3 regions of the Paenibacillus apis genome follow, and region 1 is predicted to be linked to each of the others. Evidence: riboswitches for the same ligand, from Rfam matches in the RefSeq annotation. Region 1 holds a riboswitch; each other region holds the start of a gene.
What was found. Region 1 has a riboswitch for cyclic di-GMP ahead of KI362_RS07395 (MucBP domain-containing protein). Riboswitches for the same ligand answer to the same signal wherever they lie in the genome.

Region 1 (5,557 bases):
TGCATTTTCCATGGTGGAAATGTGCTTATTGGACCAACGGGTTGCTCCCACATCCGAGAACGAATTGGTTGTCGTCAGGTATGCGGATCTGCTCTCATCATTCATCAGGCGGTAGAAGATCGCCGCAACTTCTTCACGGGTGATATTGTTGAGCGGCTTGACGGAGCCGTCAGGATACCCGTTGATGTAGTCATAATGGTTCTCTCTATCAAGTACTGGCGGTACAGCTGGCAACGGCGGCAATGGCGGCACAGCCGGCAGCGGTGTTACGCTAGACGATGGTGACGGTGACGGTGACGGTGATGGATTGGATGGTCCAGAGCTTGAATTTCTAGTGTAGTAGAAAATCAATTCCTGACCGTCTTCGTCACTGAACGTATAGTTCTTCGTCGATTGAACCGGGGTGTAGCCCGAAATGCCAATCGCCGAATAGGTCTTCGTCTCGCCTGACGTTCCGCTGTCTGTCGTCGGGTTGGCCAGTTGAGTAGTCGTGCCGTTCAGAAGGTACTTGATCGTCAGCGTCTTCTGGGCAGGAGCATCCTTCGTGTAGTAGAAGGTGTAGGTCTGTGATGGCTCATCAGTAAGGTTAATCACATCACTGGACTTTCTCGGGGTATAGCCCGTAAAGTCCTTGGCTGTTATTGCTACCGATGTTCCGGCACTTCTGATAAAGTCATCTCTTCCTAACTCAGCTCCGGTTGTTTCATCCAGATAAATGACTGTAAGTGTCACAGCATTAGCCGGATCTCCCTTTTCATAGTAGACATCCAATCTTTGTTCCGGTTCAAAAGTCAGGTCGATACTGTAAACAGGCTTCTTTGGATAGTAAGTGTAGGTGCCATCTGTTACGGTAATCGGCTGAGGAGTATATTCGAAAGTTTGGCCGCCAATCCCATCCAGAACACTTGGAGCAGCAATTTCTTCCCCTGTGTCGATATCCAAGTGGTACACAGCAACGGTAACTGTCACAACTGGATTCGCAGTGTAGTAGAAGACGTGCGGCGCATTCGTCGTTCCCAGCTTGTAGCTGTAGCTTGGTTCCACCGGGGTGTAGCCCGGGATACTCTTCGCTGTCAGCTCCAAGGTCTGGCCGGTTACGCCTTGCTCTGTTGTCGCCGGATGCAGTTCTTTCTCCGTTCCCTGCTCCAAGTACTTCACTTCTACACTTTGCCCAGCAGCATTGTAGTAGAAGGTGTACGTGTTGCCCTCTGGCAAGAACGTGTACTCGTAGCTCGCTACCTCTGCCGTGTAACCCTCAACGACCTTCGCTTCCAGCGTTACCTTGCCGTCAGTGACACCAGACTCGCTAGTTGCTTCGGCAATTTCTTCGCCGCTCGCACGGTCTACGTACTTCACAGTGACGCTTTGCTCATTCGCCGTGTAGTAGAACACATGCGGCGCATTTGTCGTTCCCAGCTTGTAGCTGTAGCTTGGTTCTACCGGGGTGTAGCCCGGGATATCCTTCGCTGTCAGCTCCAAGGTCTGGCCAGTTACGCCTTGCTCTGTTGTTGCCGGATGCAGTTCTTTCTCCGTTCCCTGCTCCAGGTACTTCACTTCTACACTTTGCTCAGCAGCATTGTAGTAGAAGGTGTATTCGTTACCTTCCGGCAAGAACGTGTACTCGTATGTGCTGTTATCCGGGGTATAGCCTGGAACTTCCTTCGCTTCCAGTGTTACCTTGCCGCCAGTGACGCCAGACTCACTGGTCGCAGCAGCAATTTCATTGCCGCTCTCACGGTCAATGTACTTCACAGTGACAGTTTGCTCATTCGCTGTGTAGTAGAACACATGCGGCGCATTTGTCGTTCCCAGCTTGTAGCTGTAGCTTGGTTCCACCGGGGTGTAGCCCGGGATATCCTTCGCTGTCAGCTCCAAGGTCTGGCCGGTTACGCCTTGCTCTGTTGTTGCCGGATGCAATTCTTTCTCCGTTCCTTGCTCCAGGTATTTCACTTCTACACTTTGCTCAGCAGCATTGTAGTAGAAGGTGTATTCGTTACCTTCCGGCAAGAACGTGTACTCGTAAGTGCTGTTATCCGGGGTATAGCCGTCTACTTCCTTCGCTTCCAGCGTTACCGTACTGCCAGTGACGCCAGACTCGCTGGTCGCAGCAGCAATTTCATCGCCGCTCTCACGGTCAATGTACTTCACAGTGACGCTTTGCTCATTCGCTGTGTAGTAGAACACATGCGGCGCATTTGTCGTTCCCAGCTTGTAGCTATAGCTTGGTTCTACCGGGGTGTAGCCCGGGATATCCTTCGCTGTCAGCTCCAAGGTCTGGCCGGTTACGCCTTGCTCTGTTGTTGCCGGATGCAGTTCTTTCTCCGTTCCTTGCTCCAGGTATTTCACTTCTACACTTTGCTCAGCAGCATTGTAGTAGAAGGTGTATTCGTTACCTTCCGGCAAGAACGTGTACTCGTATGTGCTGTTATCCGGGGTATAGCCGTCTACTTCCTTCGCTTCCAGCGTTACCGTACTGCCAGTGACGCCAGACTCACTGGTCGCAGCAGCAATTTCATTGCCGCTCTCACGGTCAATGTACTTCACAGTGACAGTTTGCTCATTCGCTGTGTAATAGAACACGAACTCTTGGTTTGCTGATCCAGTAAAGCTGTAATTCTCTTCACCAGTTCCTACTACCGTATAGCCGTCAATAACTTCCGCTGTCAGCTTCAATGTTTGGCCGACTACACCTGGTACTGTTGTTGCAGTTCGCAGTTCTTTCTCCGTTCCCTGCTCCAGGTACTTCACCTGTACCGAGGTTTCAGTTGCAACCGTATAACCGAACCACACAGTTGGGGTTGGATTCGTTACAGTAAGAGTAACCGACTTAGGGCTTCCCCCGACTTGATATAGATATCCTTCCACTGTCTTTGCCGCTATAGAATGTGTAGTGCCTACAGGGAATGCTTCCTTACCACTTTGATCCTTGTAATACTCACTGTACAAAGGCTCTGCAAATGCTGGCCCCTCCACCTCAACGCCTTCTGCATTGATCGGATTACCAGCCTCATTTACAAGATAACCTTTAATGAGGATAGAACCATTACCGACACTTACCTTCGGTACCTCAAAATCCTTCGAAACGTTCTTATTATTTACATCTGTATAAGTCAACGTTGTTGTTCCGTTCGTAGGATAGAGTTCGTTTGAAACGGGGTTTTTGGATTGGTCCATGACCACTGTGTAGGTGAGGGTCGCAGGAGTCCCCTCTGCAATGTTGCCGATATCCCAGGTGAATGTCTCTGTCGTAGCGTTCCAGGTAACCGTTCCTTGTGAGGCCGTATAATCCGTTGGACTAACTACGGCTCCTTGTTTCTTGAGATTAAACATTTCTCCCATTGGGTCGATCACTTTGGCGTTTTGAGCTGCATAAGTGATTTGACTCGCCATTTGCTGGAAGATCGTGTTCAATTCTTGACTGTTCGCGGAATAGTAGCCCTCGCTCTGAACGTCCTTCAGCACTTTAATCGCATTGCTGTTATTGGAAACATCCAGCCCGACAGAGTAAATTTTATAGCCTGCGTCCTTGGCGAGTTTGGCTTCCGAAATCGTTCCAATTCCATTGTCTTTTACACTATATCCATTGACGTTATAATTGGAAATATTGAAATTTGAGCCACTGCCAAGGGTCTCATTATAATTAAAAGCTGTTAAGGCATAGCCATAACTATTGTTCGACCAGCTGTAGCTTGTTGCCTGTGTTCCCTTGAAGCTGTATGTCGGCTCACCATCACTCAGTACAACAATGATTTTATTTTGTGCCGAACTGCTTCCCAATAGATCACGGGCATTTTTAAGCCCTGACTGAATATTAGTACCACCGTCTGCTTCAATATCATCAATTGCATTCTTCAGGGCAGTTTTCTGGGCAGGCCCTTTAAATCCGGAGACAAGAGAAGACGATTTGTTGAAGTCAACAACGGCTACCCGGTTATTTGAACCGGAAAGAAGCAAATTGTCCACAAATTTCTTTGCTGCTTCCTTTGCTTTGTCAATTTTGCCATCCTCCCACCACCAGCCATTGTCCATGCTCCCGGACTTATCAATAACCAGCACAACATCCGAACTAGACTGAATGTTCTTTCCCTCCACCTTCAGGGTTATTTCCCACTCCCCTGACTTCCCGGTAGGTTCAGCCGTCTTCGTCAGCTGTGTTGCCCCCGGATTGGGCCAGGAGATCTCCCCTGTTCCTGCTCCAAATACAGACAACGGTCCAACAAAAAGTGAAAATAGGCATAGCCAAGATACTACAATCTTCAACCCGCGTTTCATAAGTTCCTCCTCATTTTTTCATAGATTTCCTCCCTTTCAGGCACGTTATTTTCTACCCTCCTTACTGTTGGGTATTTTTTATCTCACGGCATATAGCCGCAGAGAACGTGAGAAAAACAAAAAACGGCTGCATAAACAATAATTATTGTTATGCAGCCGGACGGTCATTAATCACTGGATTATTAGACTCCAAGGCTTTGCGACCCAATCTTTCGATTTGGTGTGCCAAATTATTTAATTATCTAGTCAAAAAGTCCCGTTTGTTATTTCTGCCGCTCACGTTCGTCTGTCTTGTTTTCAATATATTTCAAAAAAATCGACTTGTCAACGAGCTCGGCTGTTAAATTTATCATAGCGCACATATTGACCTTCCATTCAACTCTGCAGAACACTAGTCTTTTAGCCTATTTTCAGGCTCTGCTTCAACTAAAGGACTGTCAATTTTCTCATTTCGCAACCGGGCTCTCCGCCGTCTCAACGGCCAAATAATTGCAAAAATCACCGCGCCTATAACAATTACCGGAAGTGCTCCGGAAATAAAGATGACGAGCCACTGAAGGATGACCGAGATTGCCTCAAGACTTTCCTGCAACGCATTCCCGGCCCGTTTCAAGAGTGGTTTTTGATCCTGACTCAGCTTGGTCAAGGAATTATCATCTGTTTGATACACACGAATTTCAATGGTGGAGAAGGAGACATTATTATCGATATACCTCATTCTCCCCTTAATCTGTTCAATCTCTGTCTGAATCCGTTCCAGCTCATTCGTGAATTGAACCAGATCACTTGTACTCTTTGATTCCCCAACAAATTTCAGATATCTTGCTTCTACAGCCTCCTTAACCTTCAAGCGGGATTCCAGGTCCACATATTCCTCAGATACATCTTGTCCTTGAATACTTTGCTGAAAAGATTCGGGCTTAAGCTGCTCTAATTGCTCCAGAAAAGAGGAAAATCCGGACGCCGGAACCTTAAGCACAAAATTCCCGCCCTGCTCATACGTAGACTGACTTTCCGAGAACTCAACAATATAACCGCCGGATAAGCTAACCAAATCCTTGATCTGTGCCTGTGTCTTTGAAAATTCTTCAACCTTCATAACAACATTTGCCCGGTAAATGAGCTTCTTGTTCAAATCATCTGCGATACTTCCCGAAGGAATCCCTGAACCGGAAGGCAGAGACTGAGGCTCCTGTGCTGCCGTAACCGCCTTATCCATCGCCGAGGAGGAAGGCGCCTCTGCTGAAGAGGAAGCAGCCATATTCATGGATGAGCTCTCTGTCTC
Region 2 (5,557 bases), on a different contig from region 1:
TATAGACGATCACACCGGAGTAGCCCTCTTTGGCCAACTCATGCAGCAGATAGCACATCAGGAAGGTCTTCCCTGTACCAAAATGCCCCTCCAGATACAACCCTCTCGGTTGAAGCCCGGAGGCCTTTGTCTCATTAATATATCTGAACACCTGGCTCACGGCCGGTACTCTAGCCCCGTCCTTGGACAAAATTTCAACCTCGTCATATCCTTGCTGCAAAGCACGCTCATCAATGTAAAAGCTGTGAATCCGTTTCTTCACGCTGGATTCATGCTCAAATTGCAATTGCTTCTGGCAAGGAATCTGGCGGTCGACCACCTGCGGCCCAAGACCGTGGTCTTCCACGGTAATCTTGGTATAATGCCCTTGAAAATCATTGGGACACTGCTCCAGTCCCGGACAGTTCGCACAGTGACGACTATCGTTAATATAGTGATACAGCTTCGCCATGTCCCGGATCAGCTGCGCTTCCTCTAATTCCGGATGGCGCTCACGCAATTCGCGAACCAGCGGGTCATTCATCAGTCTAGTCGTCAGTTCCTCCGATCTGCGTCGAAGCTGCGGATTCTGTAATTGAGTTATCAACTCTCCCAGCGACTCCATCTATGATCACCACCTCTCTAACGGAGAACGGCATCCGTTCCCGTTACCTCTTCTTATGGGCCTTCATCTGCTCGGCCATTTTTAACAGCTCCGCATACTCTTCCTCCGATACGCTTTGCGGAGACTGGCCGGTTTGTTCCACGATTGGAATCTCAGGCTTTGCTTTGGCGTTCCTGGAAGCATAGCTTCTCGAACGGTTGTCCCGAGACTTGTCCTGCTGCGTCGAGAGCTTGTCCTTCAGACTTGCCTGATCCCGAATATATTGCACAGCCTTCTCATAGCTGTCGACTTGCTTCATCAGCATATTTGAGGCGATAGCATCAATAAAGTTGCGGTTAATCCGCTGCTCCTTCCCGGAGGTAAGCAGGGTCATCAAATAGTGGATCAGAACGTTAATGACTTCATCCGGCAGCTTGTAGTTCAGATCGATTTTCTCAAATATATCGAGCAGATTATCCGGCACCGAGCCCGGAAAGAACGTCTTTAGCAGCCGCGTGTAAGGCTCGTTCCTCAGCATCATGTTGTATTGATGTGCATCGCATTTGGATTGGAACTGCAATGGCACCTCGACATAAAATTCCATCTGCACCGCAATCTCTTCCGGATGACCCGCCGGTGTCTGACCGGCTTCACTCTCCGCATGGACAGCCGCAGCCTTCGCGTAGGCAATCTCCCTGCCTTCCTTCCGGCGCTTACCTTGGCGGAAATGAAGATTAGCCTTGTGCTGAAGCTCGTCCAGGATCAGCCCGCCTGCAGGATCGAAGACGTCATCCTCATCCAGTAGCCGGCACACATCCTGCACGTTCAGCTCATATTTGCGGGCCACATAGTTGAGAATCCCCATTCCTTCCGGATCAAAGCGAAGCTTCTCGACAAAGGTCCGATTTATCGAATCCCGGGGATAGCGGATAATAATATCGGCGTAGTTAATCTTGCCTTCCTCATCCAGGCCGGCCTTCAAGGCAGGCTGTCTGGCAATCGCCGTCTCTGCGATAGCCTGCTCCAGTTCATGATCGATCGAATGAGCATTCAGTTCAAAAATCTCATAAAAAGGCAGTGAAATATTTTCCTTATTATAGGTAAGTCCGTACATGTCCCCCGGCTCGACACAGAAAAAGCGTTCCTGCAAGGACAGCACAGCAAACTTCCCAATCCTGTCCCTCAACAGAAGCGTCAAATGCTGGGTCCGGAAAAATTCCCCTGGCGATAAAGGAGCTTGCAGCTCATATTCGTACAAATAATCATCACTGTCCGGAATATACAGACGACTGGTCTGCATCAGTCCGACCGCCTCCAGCTTGGAAGCTTGCTGCACCAGCACACTTCTCCCCCGTTCTCCGGGCTCCAAGCCAAGGGTCAAGAACAAGTTTCTCTGCTGCTCAATGGCCGAATAGCCGATTTGATCAATCGGAACCTGTTCCGCCAGCAACCGGTAAAGAGCCACAGCTACAGCGCCAACCATGGGCTGATAGATGAGGCTCAGCATTTTATCATCCACAGGACTAAGAGAGAAGTCGCGGTATACGCAATATCTGTGGTTTTCGGTAAAATGCAGCATGTTGTTGATGCGCACGGCTTAATCTCTCCCTCTCCTCATCGTTCCTTCAAGACCTTCTCTATTCTATCATAAAACCATTTCTTCCGAATTGCTAAAACTCTGCAAAAAGCGCCAATTTCTCTCCTTGCCCGCCATATTAAAACCTTATGCTTCTATTTTTATATGCAAAAAAAAGAACGGAGCCAAACCATTCCGCGGCAGCCCCGTTATATTCATTGAGTTAGAGTTATCAAGCAAGATTGCGTATAGCCGCCTCTCCCGCGCTCGCATGCCTTAAAAACTGTCGCACCTCCTCTACGGAGAGCCCGGCATCCCTTGCCATCAAGAGCAGATGGATCCATTCTAGTTCACTTTCCTCCAGCACATTTCTATCCATACTCATCCGGGCAGACTTCTCCAACATAACCTCCTCCTAAAAGATGATTATTCATGTCCACCAGGCAGTCCAGCCATCCTGAAAAGCTTCCCGGATCTGAGACTTTGCGCCCCTGCCTTTCGGCAGGTTTACCTTTTACTGGTTCCTTTCCATCCGCTTTATGTAAGACCCTCTTGGCAATAACCACATTATAAAGACTGCCAATCAAAAAGTATGTCACAGCATGAACGTTGTCTGATTAAAAAGACTCTGTTTTTTTCGTCGATCATGTCGCATTTAGGATGCAGTTGTCTATTTCAAGACAAACACATGTTATAACAAACAATCAGGAGAAATATTCAGTATACTCAGGAAAATGAAAGATATCTGGCTATTTAATATGTATTTCTGTCTTATACAGCTCAAATCCAGGGTTTTCAATCCTTCCTAAATTCGTTATATTGAACTCGCAAGTCGTTCTTTATTAAGAACGATACGAAGAACAATAGACTTTGTAGAAAGAAGGGCCTCTTTTGCGAAGAAGCAGAAGTGTCAGAATCCAGAAAAAAAGAAAGCTGAAGCGTCAAAAGACGATGAGCGCTATCCTTCAATCCAGTCTGCTGATCTCTTCTCTTCTTGCCTACTCCACCAAACAAATAGGCACCACCTACGGAGAATTCAACAGCACTCAGGCTACGGAGGGGAATTTCCAGACCTGCCGCGTCTTCCCTGGCAAAATTGAAGAGTTGCTCTCAAGTGTAACCGATCATCTTGAACTAGCGGCTGTACATAAAGTAAGGATTGCTCCGGTCACCGTCACATGGCAGGTCTACGGAAATTCATCCGCCGCTTATGAATCGGAGCCGACACCTCCTTCAGTGACGGACAGCGTATATGGTGAAGGATCCGGTGACTCTTCTCCGTCTGTAACCGACGATGTCTACACAGGCGGCGGAGAAGATTACACGGACAGTTGGGAGTTGCAGATCTCGGAGCTTACGAGCCAGCTTCAAGCGCTTCAACTGCAATTCGATGCCAATCAATTAGCCATGAACCTCATCACCAGCGAGGTCACGGAAGGAGGCCGGCAGCTGCAGGAACTGCTCTTGATTTTGGAGGAGCTTCATTCCAATTGCGTCGAGATTGCCAATATCGGGCTGCTGGATGAACTCTCCCGGGTAAGCAGACAAGAGCTTTTATCTTTATCCATGCAGCAGCAGATCGACGCAGCGGTTTTCTATTTACGGAGAGTATCACAATCCGGCCTTCTGGCGGAAGCTGACCCGTCCGGCCAAATGAGTCCCATTGCCTTTATGAAGCCGGAAGCCCTTGGAGAGCCCTTAAACCGAACGGCCTTCCAACAATATATAGAGCTGCAGGCTTCCATAGAAGAAGCGATGTCCGGACTTAAGCATTCGATTTCGTATTGGGGACAGAACTCAGGGGATATAGAGGTGAAAAGCGATGAAGCTTAGACGCGTAATCAGCCATACATTTACTTTCATGATGGTCGTGCTATTTATTGCGGTGTTCGGTTCCTTCATCACATCGAAGATATCGGGAGGAGAACCCGGATTTTATGGCTACCAGGTGAAGAGTGTACTATCCGGTTCGATGGAGCCTGGCATTAAGACCGGATCCATTATTGCTATCAAGCCCTTTAGCGATACAACCTCGTTCCAGGAGGGGGATGTCATTACCTTTCGGGAGAGTGAAGACCGGCTGATTACTCACCGGGTCATAGAGGTCGTAAAGAATGAGCTTACGGGTCAAGTCATGTATGGGACTAAAGGCGATAACAACGATGCCCCGGATCTGAATCCAGTTCTCTCCGCGAATGTGATCGGGAAGTATACCGGATTTACCCTCCCGTACGCCGGTTATGCAGCTAGCTTCGCAGGCAGCAAGATGGGGAACGTGACCCTGTTGATTGTGCCTGGAATTCTATTAGTGTTATACGCCATATTCACGCTTTGGAGAGCTATTTCATCCCTGGAGGAAGCCGGCAAGCAGCCGAAGGAGACTCTTTCCGAGTAGGCACCAAGGTTGTATTCCTTATGCAACCCATAAGGATTCAATAAATATATATTCTATTTTAGGGAGGATTTTAGGAATGGGAATCAAAAAGACATTAGGATTCGGCGTAGCCGCTGCAGCACTCGGTTTGTCACTGATCGGAGGAGGAACTTTTGCTTACTTTAGCGATTCCGTGCAAACTACTGGCACGTTTGCTGCAGGAACGCTGGATCTGGATGCAAGTCCAACCGCGATCATTGATGTCTCGAACCTGAAACCCGGCGACGGAGCTACCAGAACCTTCAAGCTACTGAACAAAGGCACACTGGATATCAGCAAAGTGAAGCTGGTTACAACTTACGACGTGGTCAACCAATCAGGCGCTCCTGCAAATACGGATGACTTCGGCAAGCACATTCTCGTCAAGTTCTTGACGAACGTAGACAAGACTGATGAAGTGATTTACCAAACAACACTTTATGATCTTCAGCAAAAGACTCCGGATGCCGTTGAGAACAGCTTCTACCTCCCATTCGTTGACGAGCGTGCCGGACTTAAAGCAGGCGACTCCGATAATCTGATCGTCAGATTCGAATTCGTGGACAACGGTGAAGACCAGAATCAATTCCAAGGGGATGCCCTGAGCTTGAAATGGACGTTCAATGCTGTACAAGGAAATGGCTCCGAAAAATAATCCATTGCGCTAATTTAAGCGCAATATAAATAGTGAACACCTCATTTTCTGCAACGAAATGAGGTGTTCACTTCTATTTCAGCTTTGTCCGCCATCTTTCTTTTGATATAATAACTCCAAAGACGCAAACAAAGGACGAAGATGACATGGCTGAACTGATTGGAGAGCGCATACAAAAAATCCGCCAGGAGCTCGGATTATCCTTATCCGAATTGGCGGCTAAAGCGGATGTCGCCAAATCCTATTTGAGCAATGTTGAGCGAAACATCCAGATCAATCCTTCTATTTCATTTATCGAGAAAATATCTCATGCTCTGAACGTCTCCGTCG
Region 3 (5,557 bases), on a different contig from region 1:
TTCAGCTCCTCAGCCAATCTCCGTACAAACTCGGCCTCTTCATCAGATTCCTGACCCCGAAAGCCATGATTCACATGAGCACACACCAAAGATAACTTCATATCCGGATCATGCGAAATTTCATTTAATATATGCAGCAGGATTGTGGAATCCGGTCCACCGGATACGGCGGTGATAATCACATCGCCCGGAGACCATAGCTTATGCTCAAGCCCGATTTGGCGAACCTCGCGGACCAGCCGATATAGCGCTGGGTGAGTCAAGCTGTTCGCCCCCTTTTTTTAATACTTCGTGATCAAAAGATGACTTTTTGAACAACCTTTAATAGTATCTGTTCTTTATATGCCGTCTAAAATCTAAGGCTTAGGTAAATCGCACAGCCAAGCAAGGTGAGGGACAGCGCAAACGCTCCGATCATCCAGCCCGGCGTCTTGGCGCTTACTCTTCGTGCGATGTATGGACCGGTTACGAGCTTCTTCCATGCCTGGCAGGCATGCAGCGTATCGCGGAAATCACCGCGCAGGGCAAGCTCAAGCCAGGAGCGGAAGGGGCTGAGCGCCTCATCCGATTGGACGATCAGCAGCAGATCGTTTCTGCTCCGCGTCTGAGGCAGCTGCTGAGCCGCACGCTTCAGTGGTCCCTCCGCCAGCAGATGAATGCATACGACGGCAAATGAAAACCAGTCATAAGATGGTTCCGCCGTACGGCTCCCCGCATTCCAGAACCCACGGTCATACCATTCCGTATATTGTTTAATGCTTTTTCCGACCGCACTGACGCCCCCATAGTCGATCAACTCCACCTCACCGGATGGAGATACCATCACATTCTCCGGCTTCAGATCCCCGAAGGCCCAGCCCGCCTCATGAAGTGTGCGAAGCTGCTGCAGGAGATGAAGCCCGGCAACATGAAGCCACTGTCCGCCTTTGTGCGCAAGGAACGTACGCAGAGCCTCGCCCTTGACATAACGCATCACATAGAAGGGGATCTCCCTCCCATGGTGAGTGTAGTCATCCACTTCTACTAAATATGGAGCGTTCCGATTCTCCCCGAGCCCGCGGAGGCGCGTGCGTTGAACCGCCTTCAATACATTGATCTCCGACTGCAGATCCAGTGTATCAAAGCCCAGCTTCATCGCATAGAGGCGTGCGCTTCCCGTGTGTTTGACCAAATAGACGATCCCATTTGCGCCTTGGCCCAACAGCCGTTGAACCACATATTTGCCGCCCTTCCAGCGCCCGGTAACCACTGTCCCTTGCGCCAGATTCCATTTAGACGACGTAGTCACCGAGCATCCCTTCTCCTCTGTCTGGCTCCTTCAGCCAGTTACTGGAACCATGTCCTTCCAGTGTACCATACCGAAAGAATTCCATCACCTTGAGAATGGCAGGCCCTGTCGGAGTTGCTCCCCGCATCGTTAGCTTCTGGAAGATCGAGCGCGCTCCTGTGAGCTCCGTGGTCCAGTCCATATCCATAACCGCTTCTTCCCCGCTGTGCGCCCCAGGAAAATGAAACACCGCAATCCGGCTCGTTCCCTGCCTCGCCCCGAGGCTAAGCATCATATCCCGGATCGCCTCCTCGACGGCTGCGAGCTTTGGTCTCATGCTTGCACTGGCATCAATAAGCAGCACCACCTCAAGCGCACTGGTCTCACTAAGCTCGTCAATGACCTCCACCACCTGGGAACGAGTGTCCGGAGGCAGGTCCTCAACGGCTGTGTCCGTCTGTCCCAGAATCTGTCTTAGCTCCTTATTAACCGCATGCTGAATGGTCTGAACCACCGTCTTCCGCGTCATCATCTGCATGGTCTGAGCCAGCTGCCGAGTGCCGGACATTCGGCTCATTCCGCCTCCGGCTCGAGCGATCTCCTCAATCTCCACACTTCCAAGCTCACCGATCGTTCCATAATCGACAATGCCTACTACGTTCACCGTAATCCCCTCTTGCCTGGCCAGCGCAGCCGCCATCACCGGGCTCTCTCCGACATTGGAACAACCATCCGTAATCAGCATAATTTGCTTCATTGCAATCCCCGCCTTCATTTGAAATGACTCTATAATTCTCTTTTCTATCATTTCCATTTCGTAGACATTTCAAACGGGTCGAAGCAAACAGTAGGACAATTAAAACGATCCATGAACTGTAAGAAGACGTTGCCTCAGCGTAAGCTGATAAAGTTAACTTTTGTACAATTTGCTTACAGGGAAGTACCCTGCATCCACGCCATACTTGATCATGAGTCTTAGGTAATTCGCATTTGGCACAGGGCATTCTACCTTGCTCTCTTCCAGAAACTCCTGCGTATGTATACAGCTGTACCGGAAAGGCTCACGGCGAAGCTCCTCCCATTCAAAGTGCAGTAAATCTCCGCCCCATTGATGAGAGCTGTCTACCTGACTGCACTCTAGCAGCCAGCTCTCGTAATCGGAATCAGACAGCACCTCAATAGGATATCCGCAGCTTCTCAAGCTTTCTACGAGTTCTATCATCGATATCTGAACCGGATTACACAGGTGAAACAGATGGCCCGCCGTGTCCCGCCGCATAGCCAAAGCAGTAATGGCCCGAGCCGCATAGCTTACCGGAGTCAGATCCAACAGATGATCAAGCTCCGGGGCCTTGCCCTGTACAATAATCATTCGCAGCATTCTGTACAGGAGGCTGTTATTCACGTTTTGCGGAAATGCGCCCGTCTCGGCATCCCCCGATAAGTGGCCGAGCCGATAAATCGTAACAGCGATTTCCTCCTGCTCGCAAGCTTCAATTAACATGCGCTCTGCCCGAAGCTGGCTGTCATAATAAGGATGGTCCAGCTTTGTGCTCTTGGTCTGGCCCGCTTCATGCATACCTGTAGTCAATTCTCGTTCCGCCAACCCTTCGGGCACACCCATCGAGGACAGGTAGTGAACCCGGACATTTCTTCCGCGAGCCCAGGATAGCAGATGCTCTGTGCTAGTAACATTCACCCGGTTGTAATACTCGGGATCATCCGCATAGCACTCCTGAATGCCGCAAATGATCATGGAATCGATCCGCATCGACACACGCTCCGTCAGACAGCTGTTCAAGCCCAGCTGCGGCCGTTCCAAATCTCCCTTGACGGCAATCACTCTCCCGAGCAGCTCCGATATGATATCTGCGCCGAAAAACTGCATCATAACCCTTGCAATTCTTGCATACGGATCATCGTCTTCTTCAGATCGGACAAGGCAATAAATCTTGGCCTGGGTAGTTCTGAGCAACTCACGCAATACCGAAGCGCCCAGATAACCCGTTGCCCCGGTCAGCAGGATATATTTCTGTTTGCAGCTTGCCGCTCTTTTGCGCATCACCGGACTGCCGAATTCAGCGGGGTTCTCTGTCAGCCCGATCATTTGAGCTTCCGAGTTTCTGACCCGCTGAACCTGCCCCTTACATTCCATCTCTTCTTCGATGACTAACGGGATCGCTCCAATAGTTACCCTGGAATCATACATTGCGGCCTTGACAATACATCCGAAAAAGGAAGCAAATCTGTGGATGGTGCTCGGCTTGAAGAGCTGCTTCCGATAAGAAACCTGCAGCGTCCACTCTCCTCCATTCAGGGGCTCCACATCCCAGTTCAGACAACTGGACTGGCAGGTGTGGTCCCTGCCGAAGATCGTATGGACCAATCCGGTGCAGCCAACCGCTTCTTCAATTTCCTCCAGTGGAAGGGCCGCAAAATCTAGCGCCTCTTGCTTATTAAGCAGCGACTGGTACAATTCCATGAAGCTCATCGAGGCATCGCACCGGATTCGCAGAGGAAGGACATAACCCTTCTCATGCTTTACACCGACAATCCGCCATGCTTTGCCGCTCATTCGGTACAAAAATATATAGTAACAAGCGAGCATCCAGAGTCTGCTGTCAAACGTCTTTAATTCTCTGGAAAGATATGTTTGATCGAGTTCAAGCGGATATTGGATTTGCTGCATATCCCTTCTGGAATCATCTCGAGGGTAATCCGTGTACAAATCCAGCCCGGACATCGGGGGTTGCAAATCATACAGCCAATAATCCCGAATGATCCGATCCATCAATAAGATACCCACTTCAACTTCACTCCTGTTTCTTTGTAGAATTGATCTGTGAATAGACAAAAAAAAGCAACCTATTAAAATGCACAGACTGCTGCACTATAGGTTACCAAAGAAATATGGGCAACTGGCTGACATTTCCTCTACAGATTGGAGGAAGTAGTCCCTATAGCTTTGCGTCACTACCTTTCGATAGTTTTGCCGAATAGAGGTTGTTCAAAAAGGTGCTGAAAAGCCGGTTTTTTTGAACTCGCACTAATAAATATGCAATTATATGAGTAATTTTACTTTCCTTCAAATTAACAAAATTAATTTTAACATGTTTATGTCATGAAATCTATGAAATTTTCCCTATTTTAGCTACATATTTCCTGTGCCATTCGACCTATCACCTTGCAATACCCTCAACCATGTACCTAACTTACAGTTCTTGGACGCTCCAGACGGGTAACACCCGGAATATGCAACGTGGACCATTGCGGTAAATAATGATCAATTCGAGCTACCGCTACCGTCATATCATCCTGAATCACATTACTCTGATAACGGATCACAGCCTCCAACAAGCAATCGGCAATCTCTTGGGGATCCTCCGATTGAATCTCCTGAATGAGGCGCTTGATCCACAGCTCTTTATTCACGGCGTATCCGGGAGCATCATAGATGCCGTCCGTCATCATCACCAGCGTATCGCCGGGATACAGCTGTACGGTTACCAAGTCAATCTCGATTTCCTGTACAATCCCTATCGGCAGATTGCTGGCCATGACCGGAATGACCTCCTGCCCTCGTTTAATAAAGCTGGGAGACGAGCCTATTTTCAGAAAAGTAGTCCGGGCCGAGTATTCGTCAATCAGCGCCATATCGACCGTAGCATAGATTTCATCCGGGGAACGAAGCATCAGAACCGAATTAACGGACTTGATCGCGAGTGTCTCGTCCATTCCAGACTGGAGCAACTGCTCAAGAATGCTCAAGGCCGTGCTGCTCTCCTGTCTGGCCCGCTCGCCATTTCCCATCCCGTCACTGAGCGCTACCGCGTAAGTTCCGTTGCCCAGTTCAACCGTACTGACGCTATCGCCGGACAGCAGATCTCCACCCTTCGCCGTACCCGCTACACCGGTCGTGATCTCATAGGATTTGGCTGATCCAAACGTTACGGTGGCTAGACCCTCCCTGCCTCCATGCATCGTCTCGCCTATGACAGCAATGTGCTCCTCCAAAATATCCGAAAGCAAGGGGGCGATCATTTTGCGGCATTCATCGAATCCCCGGGTATAGGCATGGACAATCTCGATTTCAACATTTCCGTGATCCAGATTCACGATATCGATGCTATGAATGGAAAGCCCCATCTTCTCCAGCGCCTCCCGAATCTGCTCCTCTTGCTTGTACATCGCTTGCCCTTCGCGTTGAATCTCCTTGGCCAGATCCTCCATGACCTGCGATACTCCTGATAATTGCTCCGCGACAAGCAAACGGCTATCGTATATTTGCCG

Region 2: it holds a riboswitch for cyclic di-GMP, as region 1 does, so the genes downstream of both, KI362_RS16150 (anti-repressor SinI family protein) here and KI362_RS07395 (MucBP domain-containing protein) in region 1, are expected to answer to the same signal.
Region 3: it holds a riboswitch for cyclic di-GMP, as region 1 does, so the genes downstream of both, KI362_RS23880 (SDR family oxidoreductase) here and KI362_RS07395 (MucBP domain-containing protein) in region 1, are expected to answer to the same signal.

The regions. Positions count from the first base shown of each region.
Region 1 covers NZ_BORS01000004.1:128,301-133,857, reverse strand. The annotation lists gene KI362_RS07395 (MucBP domain-containing protein) at 1-4,272, opposite strand, end outside; cyclic di-GMP riboswitch class I at 4,421-4,509, opposite strand; gene KI362_RS07390 (DUF4349 domain-containing protein) at 4,664-5,557, opposite strand, start outside.
Region 2 covers NZ_BORS01000011.1:38,375-43,931, reverse strand. The annotation lists gene dnaI (primosomal protein DnaI) at 1-604, opposite strand, end outside; gene KI362_RS16155 (DnaD domain protein) at 648-2,177, opposite strand; gene KI362_RS16150 (anti-repressor SinI family protein) at 2,392-2,562, opposite strand; cyclic di-GMP riboswitch class I at 2,599-2,681, opposite strand; gene KI362_RS16145 (hypothetical protein) at 3,111-3,992, shown strand; gene sipW (signal peptidase I SipW) at 3,982-4,554, shown strand; gene KI362_RS16135 (TasA family protein) at 4,631-5,227, shown strand; gene KI362_RS16130 (helix-turn-helix domain-containing protein) at 5,374-5,557, shown strand, end outside.
Region 3 covers NZ_BORS01000026.1:23,300-28,856, reverse strand. The annotation lists gene tilS (tRNA lysidine(34) synthetase TilS) at 1-263, opposite strand, end outside; gene KI362_RS23890 (serine/threonine protein kinase) at 350-1,288, opposite strand; gene KI362_RS23885 (vWA domain-containing protein) at 1,272-2,024, opposite strand; gene KI362_RS23880 (SDR family oxidoreductase) at 2,178-4,058, opposite strand; cyclic di-GMP riboswitch class I at 4,178-4,271, opposite strand; gene spoIIE (stage II sporulation protein E) at 4,475-5,557, opposite strand, start outside.